DNA from 3 places in the Collibacillus ludicampi genome. Region 3 is predicted to be linked to each of the others. Evidence: predicted binding sites of a transcription regulator. Region 3 holds the regulator's gene; each other region holds the start of a gene.
The links. Region 3 encodes LexA, which represses DNA repair genes until DNA is damaged. Its sites were predicted from a motif close to CGAACATATGTTCG; they were not measured.
Positions count from the first base shown of each region.

Region 1: a site for LexA is predicted at 2,852-2,865, ahead of DNHGIG_RS14585 (WYL domain-containing protein). Genes of this name have one in related genera too.
Region 2: a site for LexA is predicted at 1,962-1,975, ahead of DNHGIG_RS09860 (ImmA/IrrE family metallo-endopeptidase). Genes of this name have one in related genera too.

Region 1 covers NZ_BOQE01000001.1:2,881,836-2,887,240, forward strand. Annotated here, with positions in the region: gene DNHGIG_RS14570 (PAS domain-containing sensor histidine kinase) at 1-186, opposite strand, end outside; gene DNHGIG_RS14575 (beta-ketoacyl-[acyl-carrier-protein] synthase family protein) at 204-1,388, opposite strand; gene DNHGIG_RS14580 (YhjD family protein) at 2,254-2,586, opposite strand; gene DNHGIG_RS14585 (WYL domain-containing protein) at 2,882-3,100, shown strand; gene DNHGIG_RS14590 (iron-containing alcohol dehydrogenase) at 3,231-4,394, opposite strand; gene DNHGIG_RS14595 (hypothetical protein) at 4,692-4,823, shown strand; gene DNHGIG_RS14600 (PD-(D/E)XK nuclease family protein) at 5,037-5,405, shown strand, end outside.
Region 2 covers NZ_BOQE01000001.1:1,961,284-1,966,688, forward strand. Annotated here, with positions in the region: gene dctA (C4-dicarboxylate transporter DctA) at 72-1,328, shown strand; gene DNHGIG_RS09860 (ImmA/IrrE family metallo-endopeptidase) at 1,403-1,936, opposite strand; gene DNHGIG_RS09865 (helix-turn-helix domain-containing protein) at 2,039-2,428, opposite strand; gene DNHGIG_RS09870 (helix-turn-helix transcriptional regulator) at 2,574-2,795, shown strand; gene DNHGIG_RS09875 (hypothetical protein) at 3,016-3,237, shown strand; gene DNHGIG_RS09880 (hypothetical protein) at 3,461-3,631, opposite strand; gene DNHGIG_RS09885 (hypothetical protein) at 3,648-3,902, opposite strand; gene DNHGIG_RS09890 (CaiB/BaiF CoA transferase family protein) at 4,169-5,374, shown strand; partial or broken gene DNHGIG_RS09895 (MFS transporter) at 5,401-5,405, shown strand, end outside.
Region 3 covers NZ_BOQE01000001.1:3,627,048-3,632,452, reverse strand. Annotated here, with positions in the region: gene DNHGIG_RS18420 (MerR family transcriptional regulator) at 1-148, shown strand, start outside; gene glnA (type I glutamate--ammonia ligase) at 235-1,572, shown strand; gene lexA (transcriptional repressor LexA) at 1,670-2,290, opposite strand; gene ligD (non-homologous end-joining DNA ligase) at 2,442-3,362, shown strand; gene mtnP (S-methyl-5'-thioadenosine phosphorylase) at 3,432-4,220, shown strand; gene mtnA (S-methyl-5-thioribose-1-phosphate isomerase) at 4,798-5,405, shown strand, end outside.

The sequences.
Region 1 (5,405 bases), 750 kb from region 3:
ATCTATTGTTTTCACTTGAAAGAATCTTTCGGAAAATAAGACAGACATGTCAATTTGCCATGAACATATTAATAACATATAAATAAACAAGGCAAACGTTAATCTGTTTTTTTCAAACAAACAGATCATAGTGATCCCAAGTGTTAATGGAACTGCACTGATCGCCAGCATTAATATAAAGGACATATATTGGCACCCCAATTTTAATATTTTGATAATAATACGCAAGCATTATTCCCACCGTACCCGTGTGAAGTTATAGCTACGTGGGAAACTTCACAATAGCGCGTTTGGAATACGATTGGCAAATGTGAGTATCCCTCTCCGGATGATTTAATTGTTGGTGGTATAAATCCATGTTCGATACTTAAAAGCGATGAGATGATCTGCAAAGCACCAGAAGCACCAAAAGCATGTCCAATCATCCCTTTTATTGAAGTAATAGGGATGGATGTTCCAAATAACGTTTGATGTGCGATACTGTCGATTCTATCGTTATCTTTTAGACCCAACGCCTGACTGTTTAAATAAGTTGGTGTAATGTCTCCAATTGCATTTTTCAGTGCGGAAATCATGGTTTTTCCCGTTCTGTCCATTCCATTAATGGAAACTCCATCATTGTTCGTACTTACAGGATGGATAACCCCTAGTATCGGTGCCTTTCTAGAGACAGCATCAACTTCACGTTCTAATATTAATACTCCTGCTCCCTCAGATATGACAAATCCATTATGTTTACTGGAAAAGGGGACACCAGACTGATTGACATCCTTATCGATTGGCAGTAAGTTTAGCCTTGCTAAAGAGTAAATGACAATACGAGATAATGGAGTTTCCGCTCCACCAACAATACAAACGTCCGCCTTGTTACTTTCCAGTAATAATTGCCCCATAAGTACAGCGTCCGTACTAGCTGTACAGCCTGTGCTAAGAGTAAATGCTTGAGGTTTAATACCTAGATGTGCGGCAACAGCGGAAGAGACGCTGTGCATGTTCACTAATCCGGCAGTCCAATAGGGAAAGTTATCATATGTATCGTTCGTTGTATATGTAATAGACGATTCGAATTCTCGGTACCCACCGGTAGATGTACCGATAATGACTGCGATACGGCAATCATTTAAATTGTGTAAACCAGCCATCTCTACGGCATCTACAGTTGCCGCGATCGCCAATTGGCTCACTCTCGGATATCTATTATATTTTTTTCCAGAAATAATTTCAAAGTTTTCATGTATGACACCACAAACAATGCTCGAATTTTTCGGTCCTATCCCCTGAAGCACTTCTTGTGTACATATTCCTTTCTCCAATACCTTTCTGAATTCATCCCTGTTGCTTACTCCGGGTGCTTTCACACCATAACCTGTTATGACTATCCGAGTCAATACATATCCCTCCGAACAGGAATTAAACTGTAAGGTAATATATACATAGAATTAATACAGAGCCAGTAAATTAAATTTATGAGGCAATTTTGAATAACAAAAATCCGCCACTCATAGGTAAGATGTAAGTACGAACAAACATCACCACGAAAGACGGATATGGATTGATTTTACCACTAAGTTCCACCAAAGAGAATCCTTTTATTGTATGATTTTCTCGTATTGGATATTTCATCTTATTGAAAAACTCCCATACACTTTCATGAACCGAAGTGGGTTTTCTTCCAATCAGTATTTGTGATGATAGGGAGATTCGTGCCGAAACTTTCTTATCCTTAGTAAATGAAGTCTTGACTTTCGCGAAATTTTTCCATCGCTTTTTCGCCAATTTTTCATGAGCGTCTGTTCAGAAGGCGAACTTTTCTTTTGCTCAGGTTATTAGCCGTTTCAAGAAATGACATCCCCCGATAACATATAATATCTTGATTTTGAGGGGTGAAGACAATGTTTGGATCTTTTACTCGTTGGGCTATTGTATTTCTTATCATCTTCGTCTTGTTCATCTTACTCGTTCCTGGTTATGGCGGTGCAGGCTATGGAGCTGCAGGTGCAGGAGGTTATTGATAAGAGCAGTCAACACAGCCCGTCGTTTAAGACCGTCTGATTTATCAGGCGGTTTTTTTTATGGATCACGAATACAAAGTGAGGTCAGGTTCGTCAAATCACGGTCGGTATTCACAGCCGGTAAAGAGCCGTGCATGCGTGTAGGGGAGAAGGGATGGGGGAAAGCAAAACTGTAGTAGGATGATTTTACAAAAATACATAGGACTGAATTTGACGATTGGATCCCCTTGCGAAATCACTGCTAGATTTGGGGATCCAATATATGCTCCAACATTCCGATCGCCTCCGCTTCAAGCATCGGCAACATGTAAGGTACCTCTTTGATCAAACCTTTCTCTTTAAACTTCACGACTACATCCCAGTTGCGCCATTCCTTTTCAATGATGAAGATCGCGTTGCTATGTAATTGCCGCCTGACTGTAACCATCTCTTCTGAGATCCTCTTATGCAACGTCTCGAACATACTGCTCGCCCAGGATTGAGACGCTTTGATCTCTCGCTCAATCAATTTCAACATAAGCTCACGAAGCAACAGCTCGCGTATCAATGCAGTCGCACGTGCTTTGTTCATCATATCACCTACAACGAGAACGTATGTTCCTATTGTACTCATCATACGAGCAGGATTACATAGAAATTTTTACCAATTTAATAATGGTACGAAAACAAGAAACCGCCTCGTCACTCAGGGCGGTTTCTTATTCCTCAACCAATTGTTCATCATACATATTATTTAACCGATCTGATGCACTCACTGAATCATTCTTCGTCCACACATTGGAATCACCAAATTCATTATAGCGGGTTTTATTTGCGAGTTCGAATGGATATAATAAATACGAACATGAGTTCGCATTTGAGGTGGTATCATGCTGAAGGACTTGGAGCGCTATCTTGATACCGGGGCTCTCGTTGACATCATCTACATGGATCGTAACGAGCAATTTACCAAACGGACTGTTAAACTGAAGGAGATCAGTGGGGAACACGTGAAGGCATACTGTTATCAGAGACATGCGAACCGGATGTTTAAGATCGACAAAATCCTTGCGGCCATTCCGGCAAGAAAAAATAAGCCCCGGTTCTGAGCCACTGGGAGCAGATTCTGCGGAATCTGAGCGAGATCATCAAAGCGGCCGTTCCGCACGGTCATCTGTATGCCGGCAGTAAAAAGGCGAACCGGGGCATGGCGGGAAGAGATCGTACTTTTTTAGTTGCTTATAATGACATTTTATAAATCTCCAAGATGTCTTCCTTGTTCAATCGCTTAAACCTTCCGACTTCTCCTCTCGCCAACGCTTTCTCAGCCAGTACTTCGAGTTGTGAATCATCAATGTTATAATCAGCTAAGCGGGATGGAGCCCCGAGGCTGTTCCAGAATGCACGAAGCTTTTCGATCCCTTCTAATGCAATCTCATGATCCGATTTTCTTTCGGGGTTCACATCAAAGACGCGAATCGCTAACTGCTTAAACCGATCAACATTTTCCTCCAAACAATATTTCATCCAGTTCGGAAATAAGATAGCCAGTCCTCCCCCATGTGGGATGTCATAAACAGCGGAAACCGCATGTTCAATCTGATGAGTCCCCCAGTCGCCATCGAATCCCATGTCGAGTATTCCGTTCAATGCCATGGTACCGCAGTACAATATGGTTTCCCGATGTTCATAATGATCAAAATCCTCTATAAGCTTCGGAGCGGTTTCGATCACCGTTTTCAAAATCGATTCACACATCCGGTCTTGCAGCGGTGTATTGGGGACATGATGAAAATACTGCTCAAACACGTGTGACATGATATCAACGATTCCATAAACCGTATGATCTTTAGGTACGGTAAACGTATGAACCGGATCGAGAATCGAAAACTTGGGGTAAACCAGAGGACTTCCCCAACCATATTTCTCCTTTGTTTCCCAATTGGTAATCACGGATCCTGAATTCATCTCGGAACCGGTTGCAGCTAAGGTCAGAACCGTTCCAAAAGGCAATGCATCTGTTGGCGTTACTTTTCGAGTGATAATATCCCATACATCGCCCTCATACTTTGCACCAATAGTAATCGCCTTGGTGCAGTCAATAACGCTACCACCACCTACAGCGAGCAAAAACTCAATTCCTTCCGCTTTACATATGTCAACTCCTTTATGTACGGTGGATAAGCGGGGATTCGGCTCCACACCAGGCAATTCATAAACAGTTGCATCGATATCCTGTAATATTCTCATGACATTGTCATAAATTCCATTGCGTTTGATGCTTCCGCCACCATAAACAAGTAAAATTTTCTTCCCAAAAGGAGGAATTTCTGTGCGAAGCTGCTCAAGTTGCCCTTCTCCAAAAATAAGTTTTGTTGGATTGTGAAAAGTAAAAGGATTCATCAGGATCTCTCCTTCTTAGTATTTCTTACGCTGATTACCGCTCATTTAGGATGCGGTTACAGTCATTGCTCTAATAAACATATAATAATGTTATGACACATAAAAGAGGCACTATTTCTTCGCAAATTACCTGAAGGAAATATTAGAATGGTAAAATGCTGGCAAATCGCTCGCAGGCAACTCTCATAGGACAACTGGAAACAGGCGGATTTTCACTTTTAATATTGGATAAAAGCCGTTTCACAAATCCACATCTTTCGATAACATATAACATCTTGATTTTAAGGGGTGAAGACAATGGACGGCACATTCGGATACTTTACACGTTGGGCGATTGTTTTTCTTATCATCTTCGTCTTGTTCTTCTTACTTGTTCCTGGTTATGGCGGTGCAGGCTATGGAGCTGGCGCAGGAGCCTGCGGTTGTTAAGGATCATTGACTCGAGGTAACAAATGACCGTCTGATTACCAGGCGGTCTTTTCATTTACTTTCCACTTAATTCATATTGATTACTCTGGATCTTCGCAGGATTGACAGAATTTTTTATTATTCAGCAAGCCCTAACTTAAACAGAGAGTATTGAACATGAAACATTGCAAGCATAAAATTTTGTTAAAACTCGTGGAGGTGGTATGTAAGAGTATGGAAGAATCCATTTTTGAAATTTTGGGAATTGGATTACGGGAAGATTCCTTTACGAATCTACTTAGTTATACTTTTGAAACCCTACCTGAATTTAGAATAAACTTAATTCATTTTCTCCTTAATGCGAAAGGGCAACATTCAATTCATTGGAAATCGATGACTCGTAAGACTGTCTCGCAAAAGAATCGAAGAGATATTCCTGATCTCATTCTTTATAGTCATGATGAAAAGATAATCATTGTTATTGAGAATAAGATTCTTGCACACGAAGGAAAAGACCAAACAAAAAATTATTCATCGAAGGAATTCAAAAATAAAATAGAGGAACTGTTAGAAATTGAGGAAGCAACATTCCATTACTACTAT
Region 2 (5,405 bases), 1.7 Mb from region 3:
TTGACAGATTTATGAACACTTCGATACGCTAATGATTATGAAAGAGTTTTCACCATAGATGGAGGGTCGAAATGAAACGCAGTTCATTGGCTATTCAAGTATTGATCGCTGCTATTCTCGGTATCCTATTCGGTCTGATTGATCCTTCTTTAGCAGCGAAGTTCCAGGTACTCAGTGATGTCTTTATCAATATGATCAAAATGGTGATTACACCTCTTCTCTTCTCTATCATCACCGTCGGTATCGCGGGGATGGGGGATGTCAAGAAAATAGGGAAGATCGGGGGAAAAGCGATTTTATACTTTGAAATCGTTACAACTTTCGCGCTCTTGATCGGCTTGGTTGCGGTCAATGTCCTGCAACCGGGAACTGGTTTGGATTTGAGTCATTTGAGCAAAGGGGATATTTCGAAATACACCCAGGGCGCGTCCCACTTGTCTGCAGTCGATTTTCTCGTCAATATCGTGCCGACAAATATCGTCGATTCTTTGGCAAAAGGGGACATGTTGCAAGTACTCTTCTTTTCCACACTTTTTGGACTTGCTCTGTCAACGCTCGGCGAACGTGGTAAACCAGTGATTTCGTTTTTCGAACGTGTATCGGAAGCGATGTTTAAACTCGTCGATATGATTATGAAGCTATCTCCTTTCGGCGTATTCGGGGCGATGTCATATACAATCGGGAAGTTTGGGATTCATACGTTAAAGCCTCTCGCTGAACTGGTCGGTGTCGTCTATTTGACGATGGTCATTTTTATCGTTGTCGTTCTTGGAACGGTCGCGAAAATGTATGGGTTTAGTATCTGGCGTCTGATCAAATATATCAAGGAAGAGATCGTGGTCGTTCTCGGAACTTCCTCCTCCGAGTCGGTGTTGCCCAATCTTATGGAGAAGATGGAACGTTACGGTTGTTCCAAGAGCGTGGTAGGCCTGGTGGTTCCGACAGGTTATTCATTCAATCTGGACGGAACATCGATCTACTTGTCGATCGCGGCGGTCTTTATCGCGCAGATTTATGGGATTCATCTGGATTTGATGCACCAGTTGACGATCATCGCGATCTTGATGCTCACATCAAAAGGTGCCGCTGCGGTAACAGGCGGAGGGTTTATCACACTGGCGGCCACGCTTGCGGCGACACACGTCGTGCCTGTGGAAGGGCTTGCTTTGATCATTGGGGTTGACCGTTTCCTTTCGATGGCGCGTGCGCTCGTCAACCTGATCGGCAATGCGGCGGCTACGATCGTTGTCGCGAAGTGGGAAAAAGAATTTGATGAGTCAAAGATGCGCGCTGAAGATATGCAATTGACGAAGAAGTCGGTGGCATAATCAAAACAACAGCAATGAAGAAACAAGCTCTCCTTGCGAAGAGGAGAGCTTTTCGTTTGTTTTGGTTCCATCCGTCACACACATGAATCTTCTCTTCTGAATGTAGGAGGGTGCGCCAAAGTGGAGGTCAATCGTTTTTGATATTGAATTTGCTGCAATTTCTGTTTGAAAATTTCCAAACGGCGTTTCATAAAGAAAGGAGTTACACGAAAGTGATAGGAAAGGGTTACATGATGATGCAGTCCCGACTCAATCACCTCTATAAGAAAACGAGTAGGGACTAGTAAGTGCATCGCCATTTTGTTTGCTTGCGCTTCTTGTAATTTGATCAACATATCGGGGAGGTTCAGTTGAGATCCAGTGTGAATTAATATATGACACAATTCATGAGCAAAGTCTTCACGTTGTTCAAGTGGTTGTAAACGTTCATCTATAATGACGAATCTCTTTTCAAGAAAAGCCATACTTTTGCACGAGGCATATGTAAAACCGACTCCAAGAGAGGATGCAATGTACTCAAGATCGATTTGACTTGCATTCTGAATGTCCAGTTTGTGTAACAGTTCATCAACCAAAGATTCAAGACGAGTCAGCGGAATTGAATTCAATTCTAACCCCTCCTACCGCTCGCAGCAAACATATGTTCGTTAACTCATGTGAAATAAAAAGCCCGGATGGGCTATTCTTATGTGGGAAGTTATTCTTGGGGATTATTTCGTTTTCCCTTTATTCATCTTTTGCATGATCGTCCAAGCTCGAAGAAAATCTTTTATCGTCTCGGTTGGTGAGGAAAGGAGTTCTTTAAACGCGACTTCTTCCTGCAAAAGGGTTCTCAGTTGTTCAACTTCTTCTGGCGTAAGATTCTCTATGACATCGTTCAATATCGATCGTTTTTGTGCGGGATCGTTCGTTCCTTTTATGAGGTAATCAGTTGTTACTTGATAGATTTCAGCGAGTTTTGCCAGAGTTTCAGGATCGGGTTCGCGTTTACCGGTTTCATATTGTGTATAGGCAGGTCTTGTAATGCCAAGAATTTTCGCCACTTGTTCTTGTGTTAAATTACGTTTTTCCCTCAAACCGCGTAAACGTTGGCCTATCATCCTTCTCACCTCCAGCGCTATCCTTAGAATACCGTAACAATTCGTGACGAAAAAGAAATGTATCAAAAAGTTACTGTATCCCTTGTTTAGGTAACATTCTGTGACTTATAATAGATGTAACGTATCGTTACGGAGGTGAAGATAAGTGAATCACAAGTGGCTTGAAAATATTCGGAAAGAAAAAAACATGACCCATGAAGCTGTTGCTGTTCAGTCTAAAATTACTCGGCATTATTACACAATGATTGAAAACGGCAATAGACGGCCAAGCGTTGATGTTGCGAAACGTATCGCAGCCGTTCTTGGTTTTGATTGGACGCTTTTTTTTGAACAGAATAGTAACGAATCGTTACAAAGGAAAGTGTAGTCGAATGCTCTTATTTTACCTCTTGGCAAATAAAATATGATGTTCACGTTATGGAAACATATATTTGGAAAAGTTTTCAATGGATGCATGAGATGTGGAATGTCGATGCAGTAAGTAAATCGAAATTTGCATGAAAGGGGATTTGAAACAGAATGAGAAGATTTGAAACGGTAGAGAACATACAAAGTCAAGTCATCTTCCTGAACGGACTGATCCCAATATGAACGCTACAGAAGCGGTTGATTATTACGAAAAGCAAATTTGCGATTGGTGTTCGTTCAGGCAGGCAGGACTCTTTCTCGAATGCGTTTCATGTCCCATCGAACAATGGAAACAGAAGATTATCGCGGAACATATGAAATTAGCAATACGTGTCAGGAAACAAAATCGAATCGATGGAAAGAGAGAAGAGCCAATCGATGTTGACCGTCGATCCGAGTAACCATTGGATTGGACGGTATTTGAGACATGAAATATGAGGAGCAAGGGAACACTAACTCAAAATGAACATGAAGGAGTCAGAGTCATGACAACGCAATTGATTGTTCTATGGACGATCTTAGGTGTAATCCCATTGCTCATCCTAATCTTCCTGTATATAGTTGCTTTTAAGTATCCAAACAGATGAAAAGGACCTTCTCTCCGAAGGTCCTTTCATATTCCAATTAAAAGTCGTCTTCCGTCAAATGCATATCGGAATCCTCCATTGTATCCGGGATGTCTCTTCCCCATCCTCTTCGAATCAATTCTTGCAGGATGGCAAAATTTTCACGATCATTTTGTCGGCTTAACTCTTCCAACTCCTCTGTCGACATACGTTTATAATCATGTTCCATGATGTCCACCTCAAGGTTAGTACCGATGGAATTCTTCGGGGGTATCGAAGTCCAATTCATTGCCAAAGTAGTAGTTTAGAGTTCCTTTCAAATCAGAACTGTCCACTCGATTGATAAAATCGTTTAGAAAATTAGTGAGTGAACTGTTCGTTTTTTCACGTGCAGATTCAACGATCGGTAAATCGTTTTCTCCTAAAACGATCTGCATGTCAAAGTGTTCGTTGATCAATTCGACGATTGATTCAATCAGATTTTCTTTCGTCTCATACATACGGCGTCCTCCGGTAGACAAGTGATGGTTCTAATATTCCCCGTAAGAAAATTGTTATGATCGGATCGTACCTTCAGAGGGGCGAATTTTTACAAAACAAAACCGCCACCAAGGTGGTTTTGTTTTCGGTATTTAAGAATATATTTTTGTTATTATAGTAGAAATATTATGTATTATATGATTTCATTATTAGTATATAATGATCATTATATTTAAAAAATTAACGAATGTATTTTTCCAATCGTTTTAGGAAAGGAGAGTTTCGTATGGGCCGACCATTGGAAGGTGTACGAATCATTGAACTGGGGTCTTTTATCGCTGGGCCGTTTGCAACGCGATTACTCGCCGATTTTGGAGCGGAAGTGATCAAAGTGGAATCACTGGGCGGAGACCAATTGCGCCAGTGGGGGATCGGACCGGAAGGAATGGATTCCTATTGGAGCATGATTCAACAGAGAAATAAGAAATCGATTGCAGTTAACCTTCGCGATCATGAAGGGCAAAAGATCGTGCGCGAGCTGATACGTACGGCGGATGCAGTGGTAGAAAATTTCAAGCCGGGTACGCTGGAAAAATGGAATCTTTCACATGACCAACTGAAACAAATCAATCCGCGTTTGATTATTACAGGTGTAAGCGGATTCGGGCAAACTGGCCCGTATAGGGATCGACCCGGATTTGGAAATATTGCGGAATCGATGGGCGGTTGGAGGTATGTCACCGGTTTTCCCGATCGTCCGCCAGTGAGGGTAGGGTTATCTCTGGGCGATTCGGTCGCCGCACTATATGCAGTCATCGGTACATTGCTCGCGCTGTATCACCGGGATGCGAGAAAATCCGGTGAAGGACAGGTGGTTGATGTCGCCCTTTATGAAGCTGTTTTTAGCATGTTGGAAGGAATACTCCCTGAGTATGTACACGCCGGGCGCGTACGTGAGAGAAACGGAAATCAACCGGCGGCGCTCGCACCATCAAACGTATATCCGACGTCTGACGGAAAATGGGTAGCGATCGGTGCGAACAGCGACTCTCTATTCAAACGTTTGATGACGACGATAGGAAGAGAAGACCTTGCAAACGATCCCCGTCTTCAGGACAATCCGGGGCGGGTCAGGGTGGCCGACATGCTTGACGAAATCATCCAATCATGGACAACGTGTCATACCTTGCAAGAGATTGTTGAAATCCTTGATCGTGCAGGAGTTCCTGCAGGCCCCATTTATAGCATCGCTGATATTTATGCCGATCCTCACTATAAAGCGAGAGACATGTTCGTAACGGTAAAAGATGAACGGATTGGTGATTTGGTCATGCCGGGTATCGTTCCGAAGATGAGTAATACGCCGGGATCGATCAAACATGCAGGCCCGCCATGTGGATTGGATACTCGGAGTGTATTGAAAGAATTGGGCTATGACGATGAACACATCGAGAATTTGCAGAAACAAGGGGTTATCGGAGTGGCAGATTGAACATGAAAACTGAAGGAGGTACGACGATGAA
Region 3 (5,405 bases):
GAAGATAGGGCCCGAGCGTAAAGAGAGAAAAGAGCTCACGGAACAAGAGTTGCATGATCTGCTGAAAAAGGAAATCATAACGAGAGCAAGCCGTCCGGGTTTACCGAACAGTTTGATCCAAGGAGAGCTTTCACGTTTTTTCCACTAATCATGGAAGTGGTGTTGTGACAGGTTAATCCCGATGCGAATTTTTATTCATTCGCATCTGTATATACAAAAGGAGGCTACCAGAACATGAACCGCAATTATACCCGCGAAGACATTATTCGCATGGCCAAGGAAGAGAATGTCCGTTATCTGCGCCTGCAGTTCACAGACCTTCTCGGTGTGATCAAAAATGTGGAAGTACCTATTTCACAACTTGAAAAAGTCCTTGACAATAAGATGATGTTTGACGGTTCCTCCATCGAAGGGTTCGTACGTATCGAGGAATCGGATATGTATCTCTACCCTGATCTCTCCACATGGCTGATCTTCCCATGGGGCAGCGAGCATGGAAAAGTTGCCCGTCTGATCTGTGACATCTATATGCCTGACGGAACTCCGTTTGAAGGGGATCCCCGTGGCATCTTGAAGCGTGTGCTCGCAGAAGCGAAAGAAATGGGCTTCACGAGTATGAATGTGGGTCCGGAGCCGGAATTCTTCCTCTTCAAAATGGACGAACAAGGCAATCCTACCATGGAAGTCAACGATAAAGGCGGTTATTTCGATCTTGCACCTGTCGATCTCGGGGAAAACTGCCGTCGTGAAATCGTTCTTGCTCTCGAAAAAATGGGATTTGAAATCGAGGCTTCTCACCACGAGGTGGCGATCGGGCAACATGAGATCGATTTCAAATATGCGGATGCCGTCCAAGCTGCAGACAATATCATGACATTTAAATTAGTTGTCAAGACAATCGCACGTCAATACGGTTTACATGCAACATTTATGCCGAAACCGTTATTCGGCGTCAACGGTTCCGGAATGCATACACACCAATCCCTCTTCACCGAGAAGGGCAATGCATTCTACGACGAACATGACGAGCTGGGCCTTTCAAAAGTTGCGAAACATTATCTGGCGGGTATTCTGGCGCACGCTCGCGGCTTTGCAGCGATCACGAACCCGACGGTCAACTCGTACAAGCGGCTCGTTCCGGGATACGAAGCACCTGTTTACATCGCTTGGTCTGCGAAAAATCGTTCGCCGCTCGTTCGCATCCCTGCTTCCCGCGGTTTGTCTACACGGATTGAAGTCCGTAACCCGGATCCTTCCTGTAACCCGTACTTGGCTCTTGCAGTCATGTTGAAAGCGGGTCTCGACGGAATTAAACGTGAACTTCCGTTGCCGGAAGCAGTCAATCGCAATATCTATGTCATGAGTGATGCGGAACGTGAAAGAGAAGGCATTCTGTCCTTGCCTGGCAGCTTGAAAGAAGCGATTGACGAGCTTCTTGCCGATGAAGTGATCTGCAGTGCTCTCGGTGAACATGCACTCACACATTTCGTAGAAGCGAAAACGATCGAGTGGGACATGTTCCGTACGCACGTCACACCATGGGAACGCGATCAATACTTATCTCTTTATTAAGGATGAATAACAAAAAACTCCGGTTTACCGCCGGAGTTTTTTGTTTCGATTGCATGCTTACCTGTTTGTTAAAGGATACGATTAACACCATTCGATCTTAAAAGATATGACGGAAGACGCCGATCACCTTTCCTAAGATCACTACGTTATGATAGCGCAATGGTTCCATAGAAGCATTCTCAGGCTGTAAACGAATGTGATCCGATTCCTTGAAGAAGCGTTTCACAGTCGCTTCTCCCTCTTCCGTCATCGCGACAACAATCTCACCGTTCTGGGCGGTCGACTGTTTGCGTACGATGACAAGATCTCCGTCGAGGATACCCGCTTCAATCATCGAATCCCCTTGTACCTGAAGAAGAAACACTTCCGCGTCTCCGACAAAACGGGAGGGAAGGGGGAAATAGTCTTCGATGTTTTCGATCGCTGTGATCGGGCTGCCCGCCGTAACTTTGCCGATGATGGGGGCCATCACGGTCGAATATTCATAATCTGCCATGTACTCATCCGTATCCAACACTTCAATTGCCCTTGGTTTCGTCGGATCCCTACGGATTAGCCCTTTTTGTTCAAGCCTTGCTAAATGTCCGTGCACGGTTGAACTGGAAGCCAGACCGACCGCTTCCCCAATTTCCCGAACAGAAGGCGGATATCCTTTTTCCCGAACTTCTTTCTTTATAAAATCGATAATCTGCTGTTGCCTTTTCGATAATTTGACCATGAAAATAACTCTCCTATTACGCAGATCTCGTAAACACACGTCGTTTACTTGAATTATATCATAGGATGGCAAATTATACAAACATGAGTTCGCATGTGGAAATTCTCCAGTCTGGGAACTCTACTGAATGAATAGTTTGAGGAGGGTTCTTATGACGGCTGATGGGAATACGCTTATCTGTGAACATCCTGTACGCGTTACGAACCTTGATAAGGTGCTTTGGCCGGAAGCGGGGATTACCAAAGCGGAATATATCCAGTACATCATTCAAATGGCTTCTTACTTAATTCCTCATTTGAAAAATCGGCCGTTGACAGTGATCCGTTTTCCGGACGGGATTCACGCGCACTCGTTTTATCAGAAGAACGCGCCGAAAGAAACGCCGAAATGGGTCAATACGTATCCTGTTTGGTCGGAGGAGAGCAAACGAACCATTCATTACATGTTAGCGAATGATACGAGCACTCTCATCTGGTTGGCCAATCATGCTTGTATTGAGCTTCATCCGTGGTTTTCCCAAATCCAAGCGCCGAATAGTCCGACGAACATCGCGTTTGATTTGGATCCGTCTGTTCCCGGATTTGAAAAGGTAAGAGAAGTCGCGTTACGTTTGAAGGAGGTTTTGGACGATCTGGGGCTCCCTTCTTATCCGAAAACCTCAGGCGCATCCGGTATCCAAATATTCATTCCGCTCGCTCTAGGTTTTTCATATGAAGACACCCGGATGATCACTTCCTTCATCGGTCGGTTTATGGCAGAAAAATACCCGAAAATCATTACAGTTGAGCGGATGGTGAAGGATCGCGGGGACAAAGTGTATATCGACTACCTGCAACATGCGCCGAACAAAACGTTGATCGCTCCGTATTCGGCCAGAGCGGTTGCAAAGGCTTGTGTATCCGCCCCTCTCACTTGGGAGGAACTGCAAAAAGGGGTTGTACCCGAAGATTTTACGATTGTAAACATGGTATCACGCGTGAATACATTGGGCGATTTGTTCGCACCTCTGACTCGTCCCGGAGTAGACATTGGAGAGTTGCTACAATTGATACGCCAACATTCCTCATCTTGACGAAGGAGAACATCCTCTGATTAAATGGTTATGACCCAATACCTGGTACGGTGATTAAAGGAGGAGCCCATGCAAGCAGAATTCGCGATAATCGGGGGGACTGGCGTTTACGATCCGGCGTTGCTGGATCATTCCACTCGTCAAATGATACATACATCTTTCGGTGCTGTAGAAGTTACCATAGGCGAATACAAAGGGAAACGGATTGTTTTCCTGCCACGTCACGGTTATAAACATTCTGTACCGCCACACAAAATCAACTTTCGCGCGAACATCCGTGCGTTGCAAGAGTTGGGGGTGCAGCAGGTTCTGGCGACGGCTGCTGTAGGTTCACTGAAGCGGGAACTGCCCCCTGGTAGTCTGGTGATCGTTGATGATTTTATCGATATGACGAAAAATCGCGTGCAAACGTTTTTTGAAGGAGAAGAAGGGGTCATACATATCGATATGACCGATCCTTATTGCAATCGTTTGCGACGACAATTGGTCGAAGTGGCCAGGGAGAACGGGATTCTTGTTCAAGACGGCGGCGTATATGTCTGTACGGAAGGCCCGCGTTTTGAGACACGTGCCGAGATTCGCACATACGCCTCTTGGGGAGGGGACGTGGTTGGGATGACATCCGTACCCGAGGTGATCTTAGCGAAAGAAGCCCGATTTTGTTACGCGACGGTCGGTATCGTGACCAACTACTGTTCGGGGATCAGTCCGCATGCACTCACTCATCAGGAAGTGATCGATACCATGAAAGACCGGATTGAGACCGTTCGAAAACTCTTTCTCTTAACGATCGAAAACGGTCACCATGAGCGCACATGCGCGTGTCCACATGCGCTGGATGAACTGGGGACCTTGTAGGACGATTGTATAACCCCAAGTTTTTCAAAATAGCCACACGTGCCTTAAGTAGTCTCATCAGAGTGTAAAAAGTTTCTGTTGCGGAAGGAGAAGTTGTGGCTTCCAAAATTACCGGAGTGTCTTTTGGGTGGGTGTATCGCTTGCAGCGCAGATGTGAGTGGAAGGTTGTTGCGCTTCCTTTAAGCTGTTAAGAGGGCATATGCTTGGCGTGAAACAGCGACTTTGGAGGTCGTCTCGCTTCCTTTCGGATGTAAAAGGGTATATGCATTGCGCGTAATAGCGACTTTGAAGGTCGTCTCGCAACATATGATTATGATTCCATGCGAGACGACCTTCACGGAGCATAAGCGCAATGCATATACCCGCCGAAACGATCTTCACGGAGCATAAGCGCAATGCATATACACGCCGAAACGACCTCCACGGAGCATAAGCGCAATGCATATACACGCCGAAACGACCTCCACGGAGCATGAACGCCAAGCATATGCCCGCAATGACGACCTTCATCGAACCCTAGCGCAAAACGATACATCCACCCAAGCACTCATTTTTAAAATAGGAAGGAAGGTTAACGATGCGCCCGATTCGATGGGATGGGAAACAACTTTTACTCATTGACCAGCTTCGGTTGCCTGAAGACCTCACTTGGATCACCTGCAAAACGGTAGAAGATGTGGCTGAAGCGATCGAAAAGATGAAAGTACGCGGTGCACCCGCCATAGGTGCCACTGCTGCTTACGGAGTAGCCATCGGTGCGCTCGCAAACGTTGAAAAAAACAAACAGGAATTTCAATCCGCGATCGAAAAAGTATGCGATCGGCTAGCGAAAACGCGTCCCACCGCCGTCAATTTATTTTGGGCGATCAACCGGATGCGATCTGTCCTCTCGAGACACGAGAATGACGACGTTCCAAAGATTGTTGAACAATTGGTAAAAGAAGCGGAAGCGATCGCTGAAGAAGATGTGCGCATCAATCAATCCATAGGGCGTAACGGGCTTCCCTATGTTCCGGATCATGCGCGCATTCTGACACATTGTAATACAGGTTCGCTGGCAACTGTCGAATTCGGTACAGCCCTAGGAGTCGTACGTACGGCACATGCAGCCGGAAAAAGCGTACATGTATATGCGGATGAAACCCGTCCCTACCTCCAAGGTGCGCGTCTCACAGCGTTTGAGTT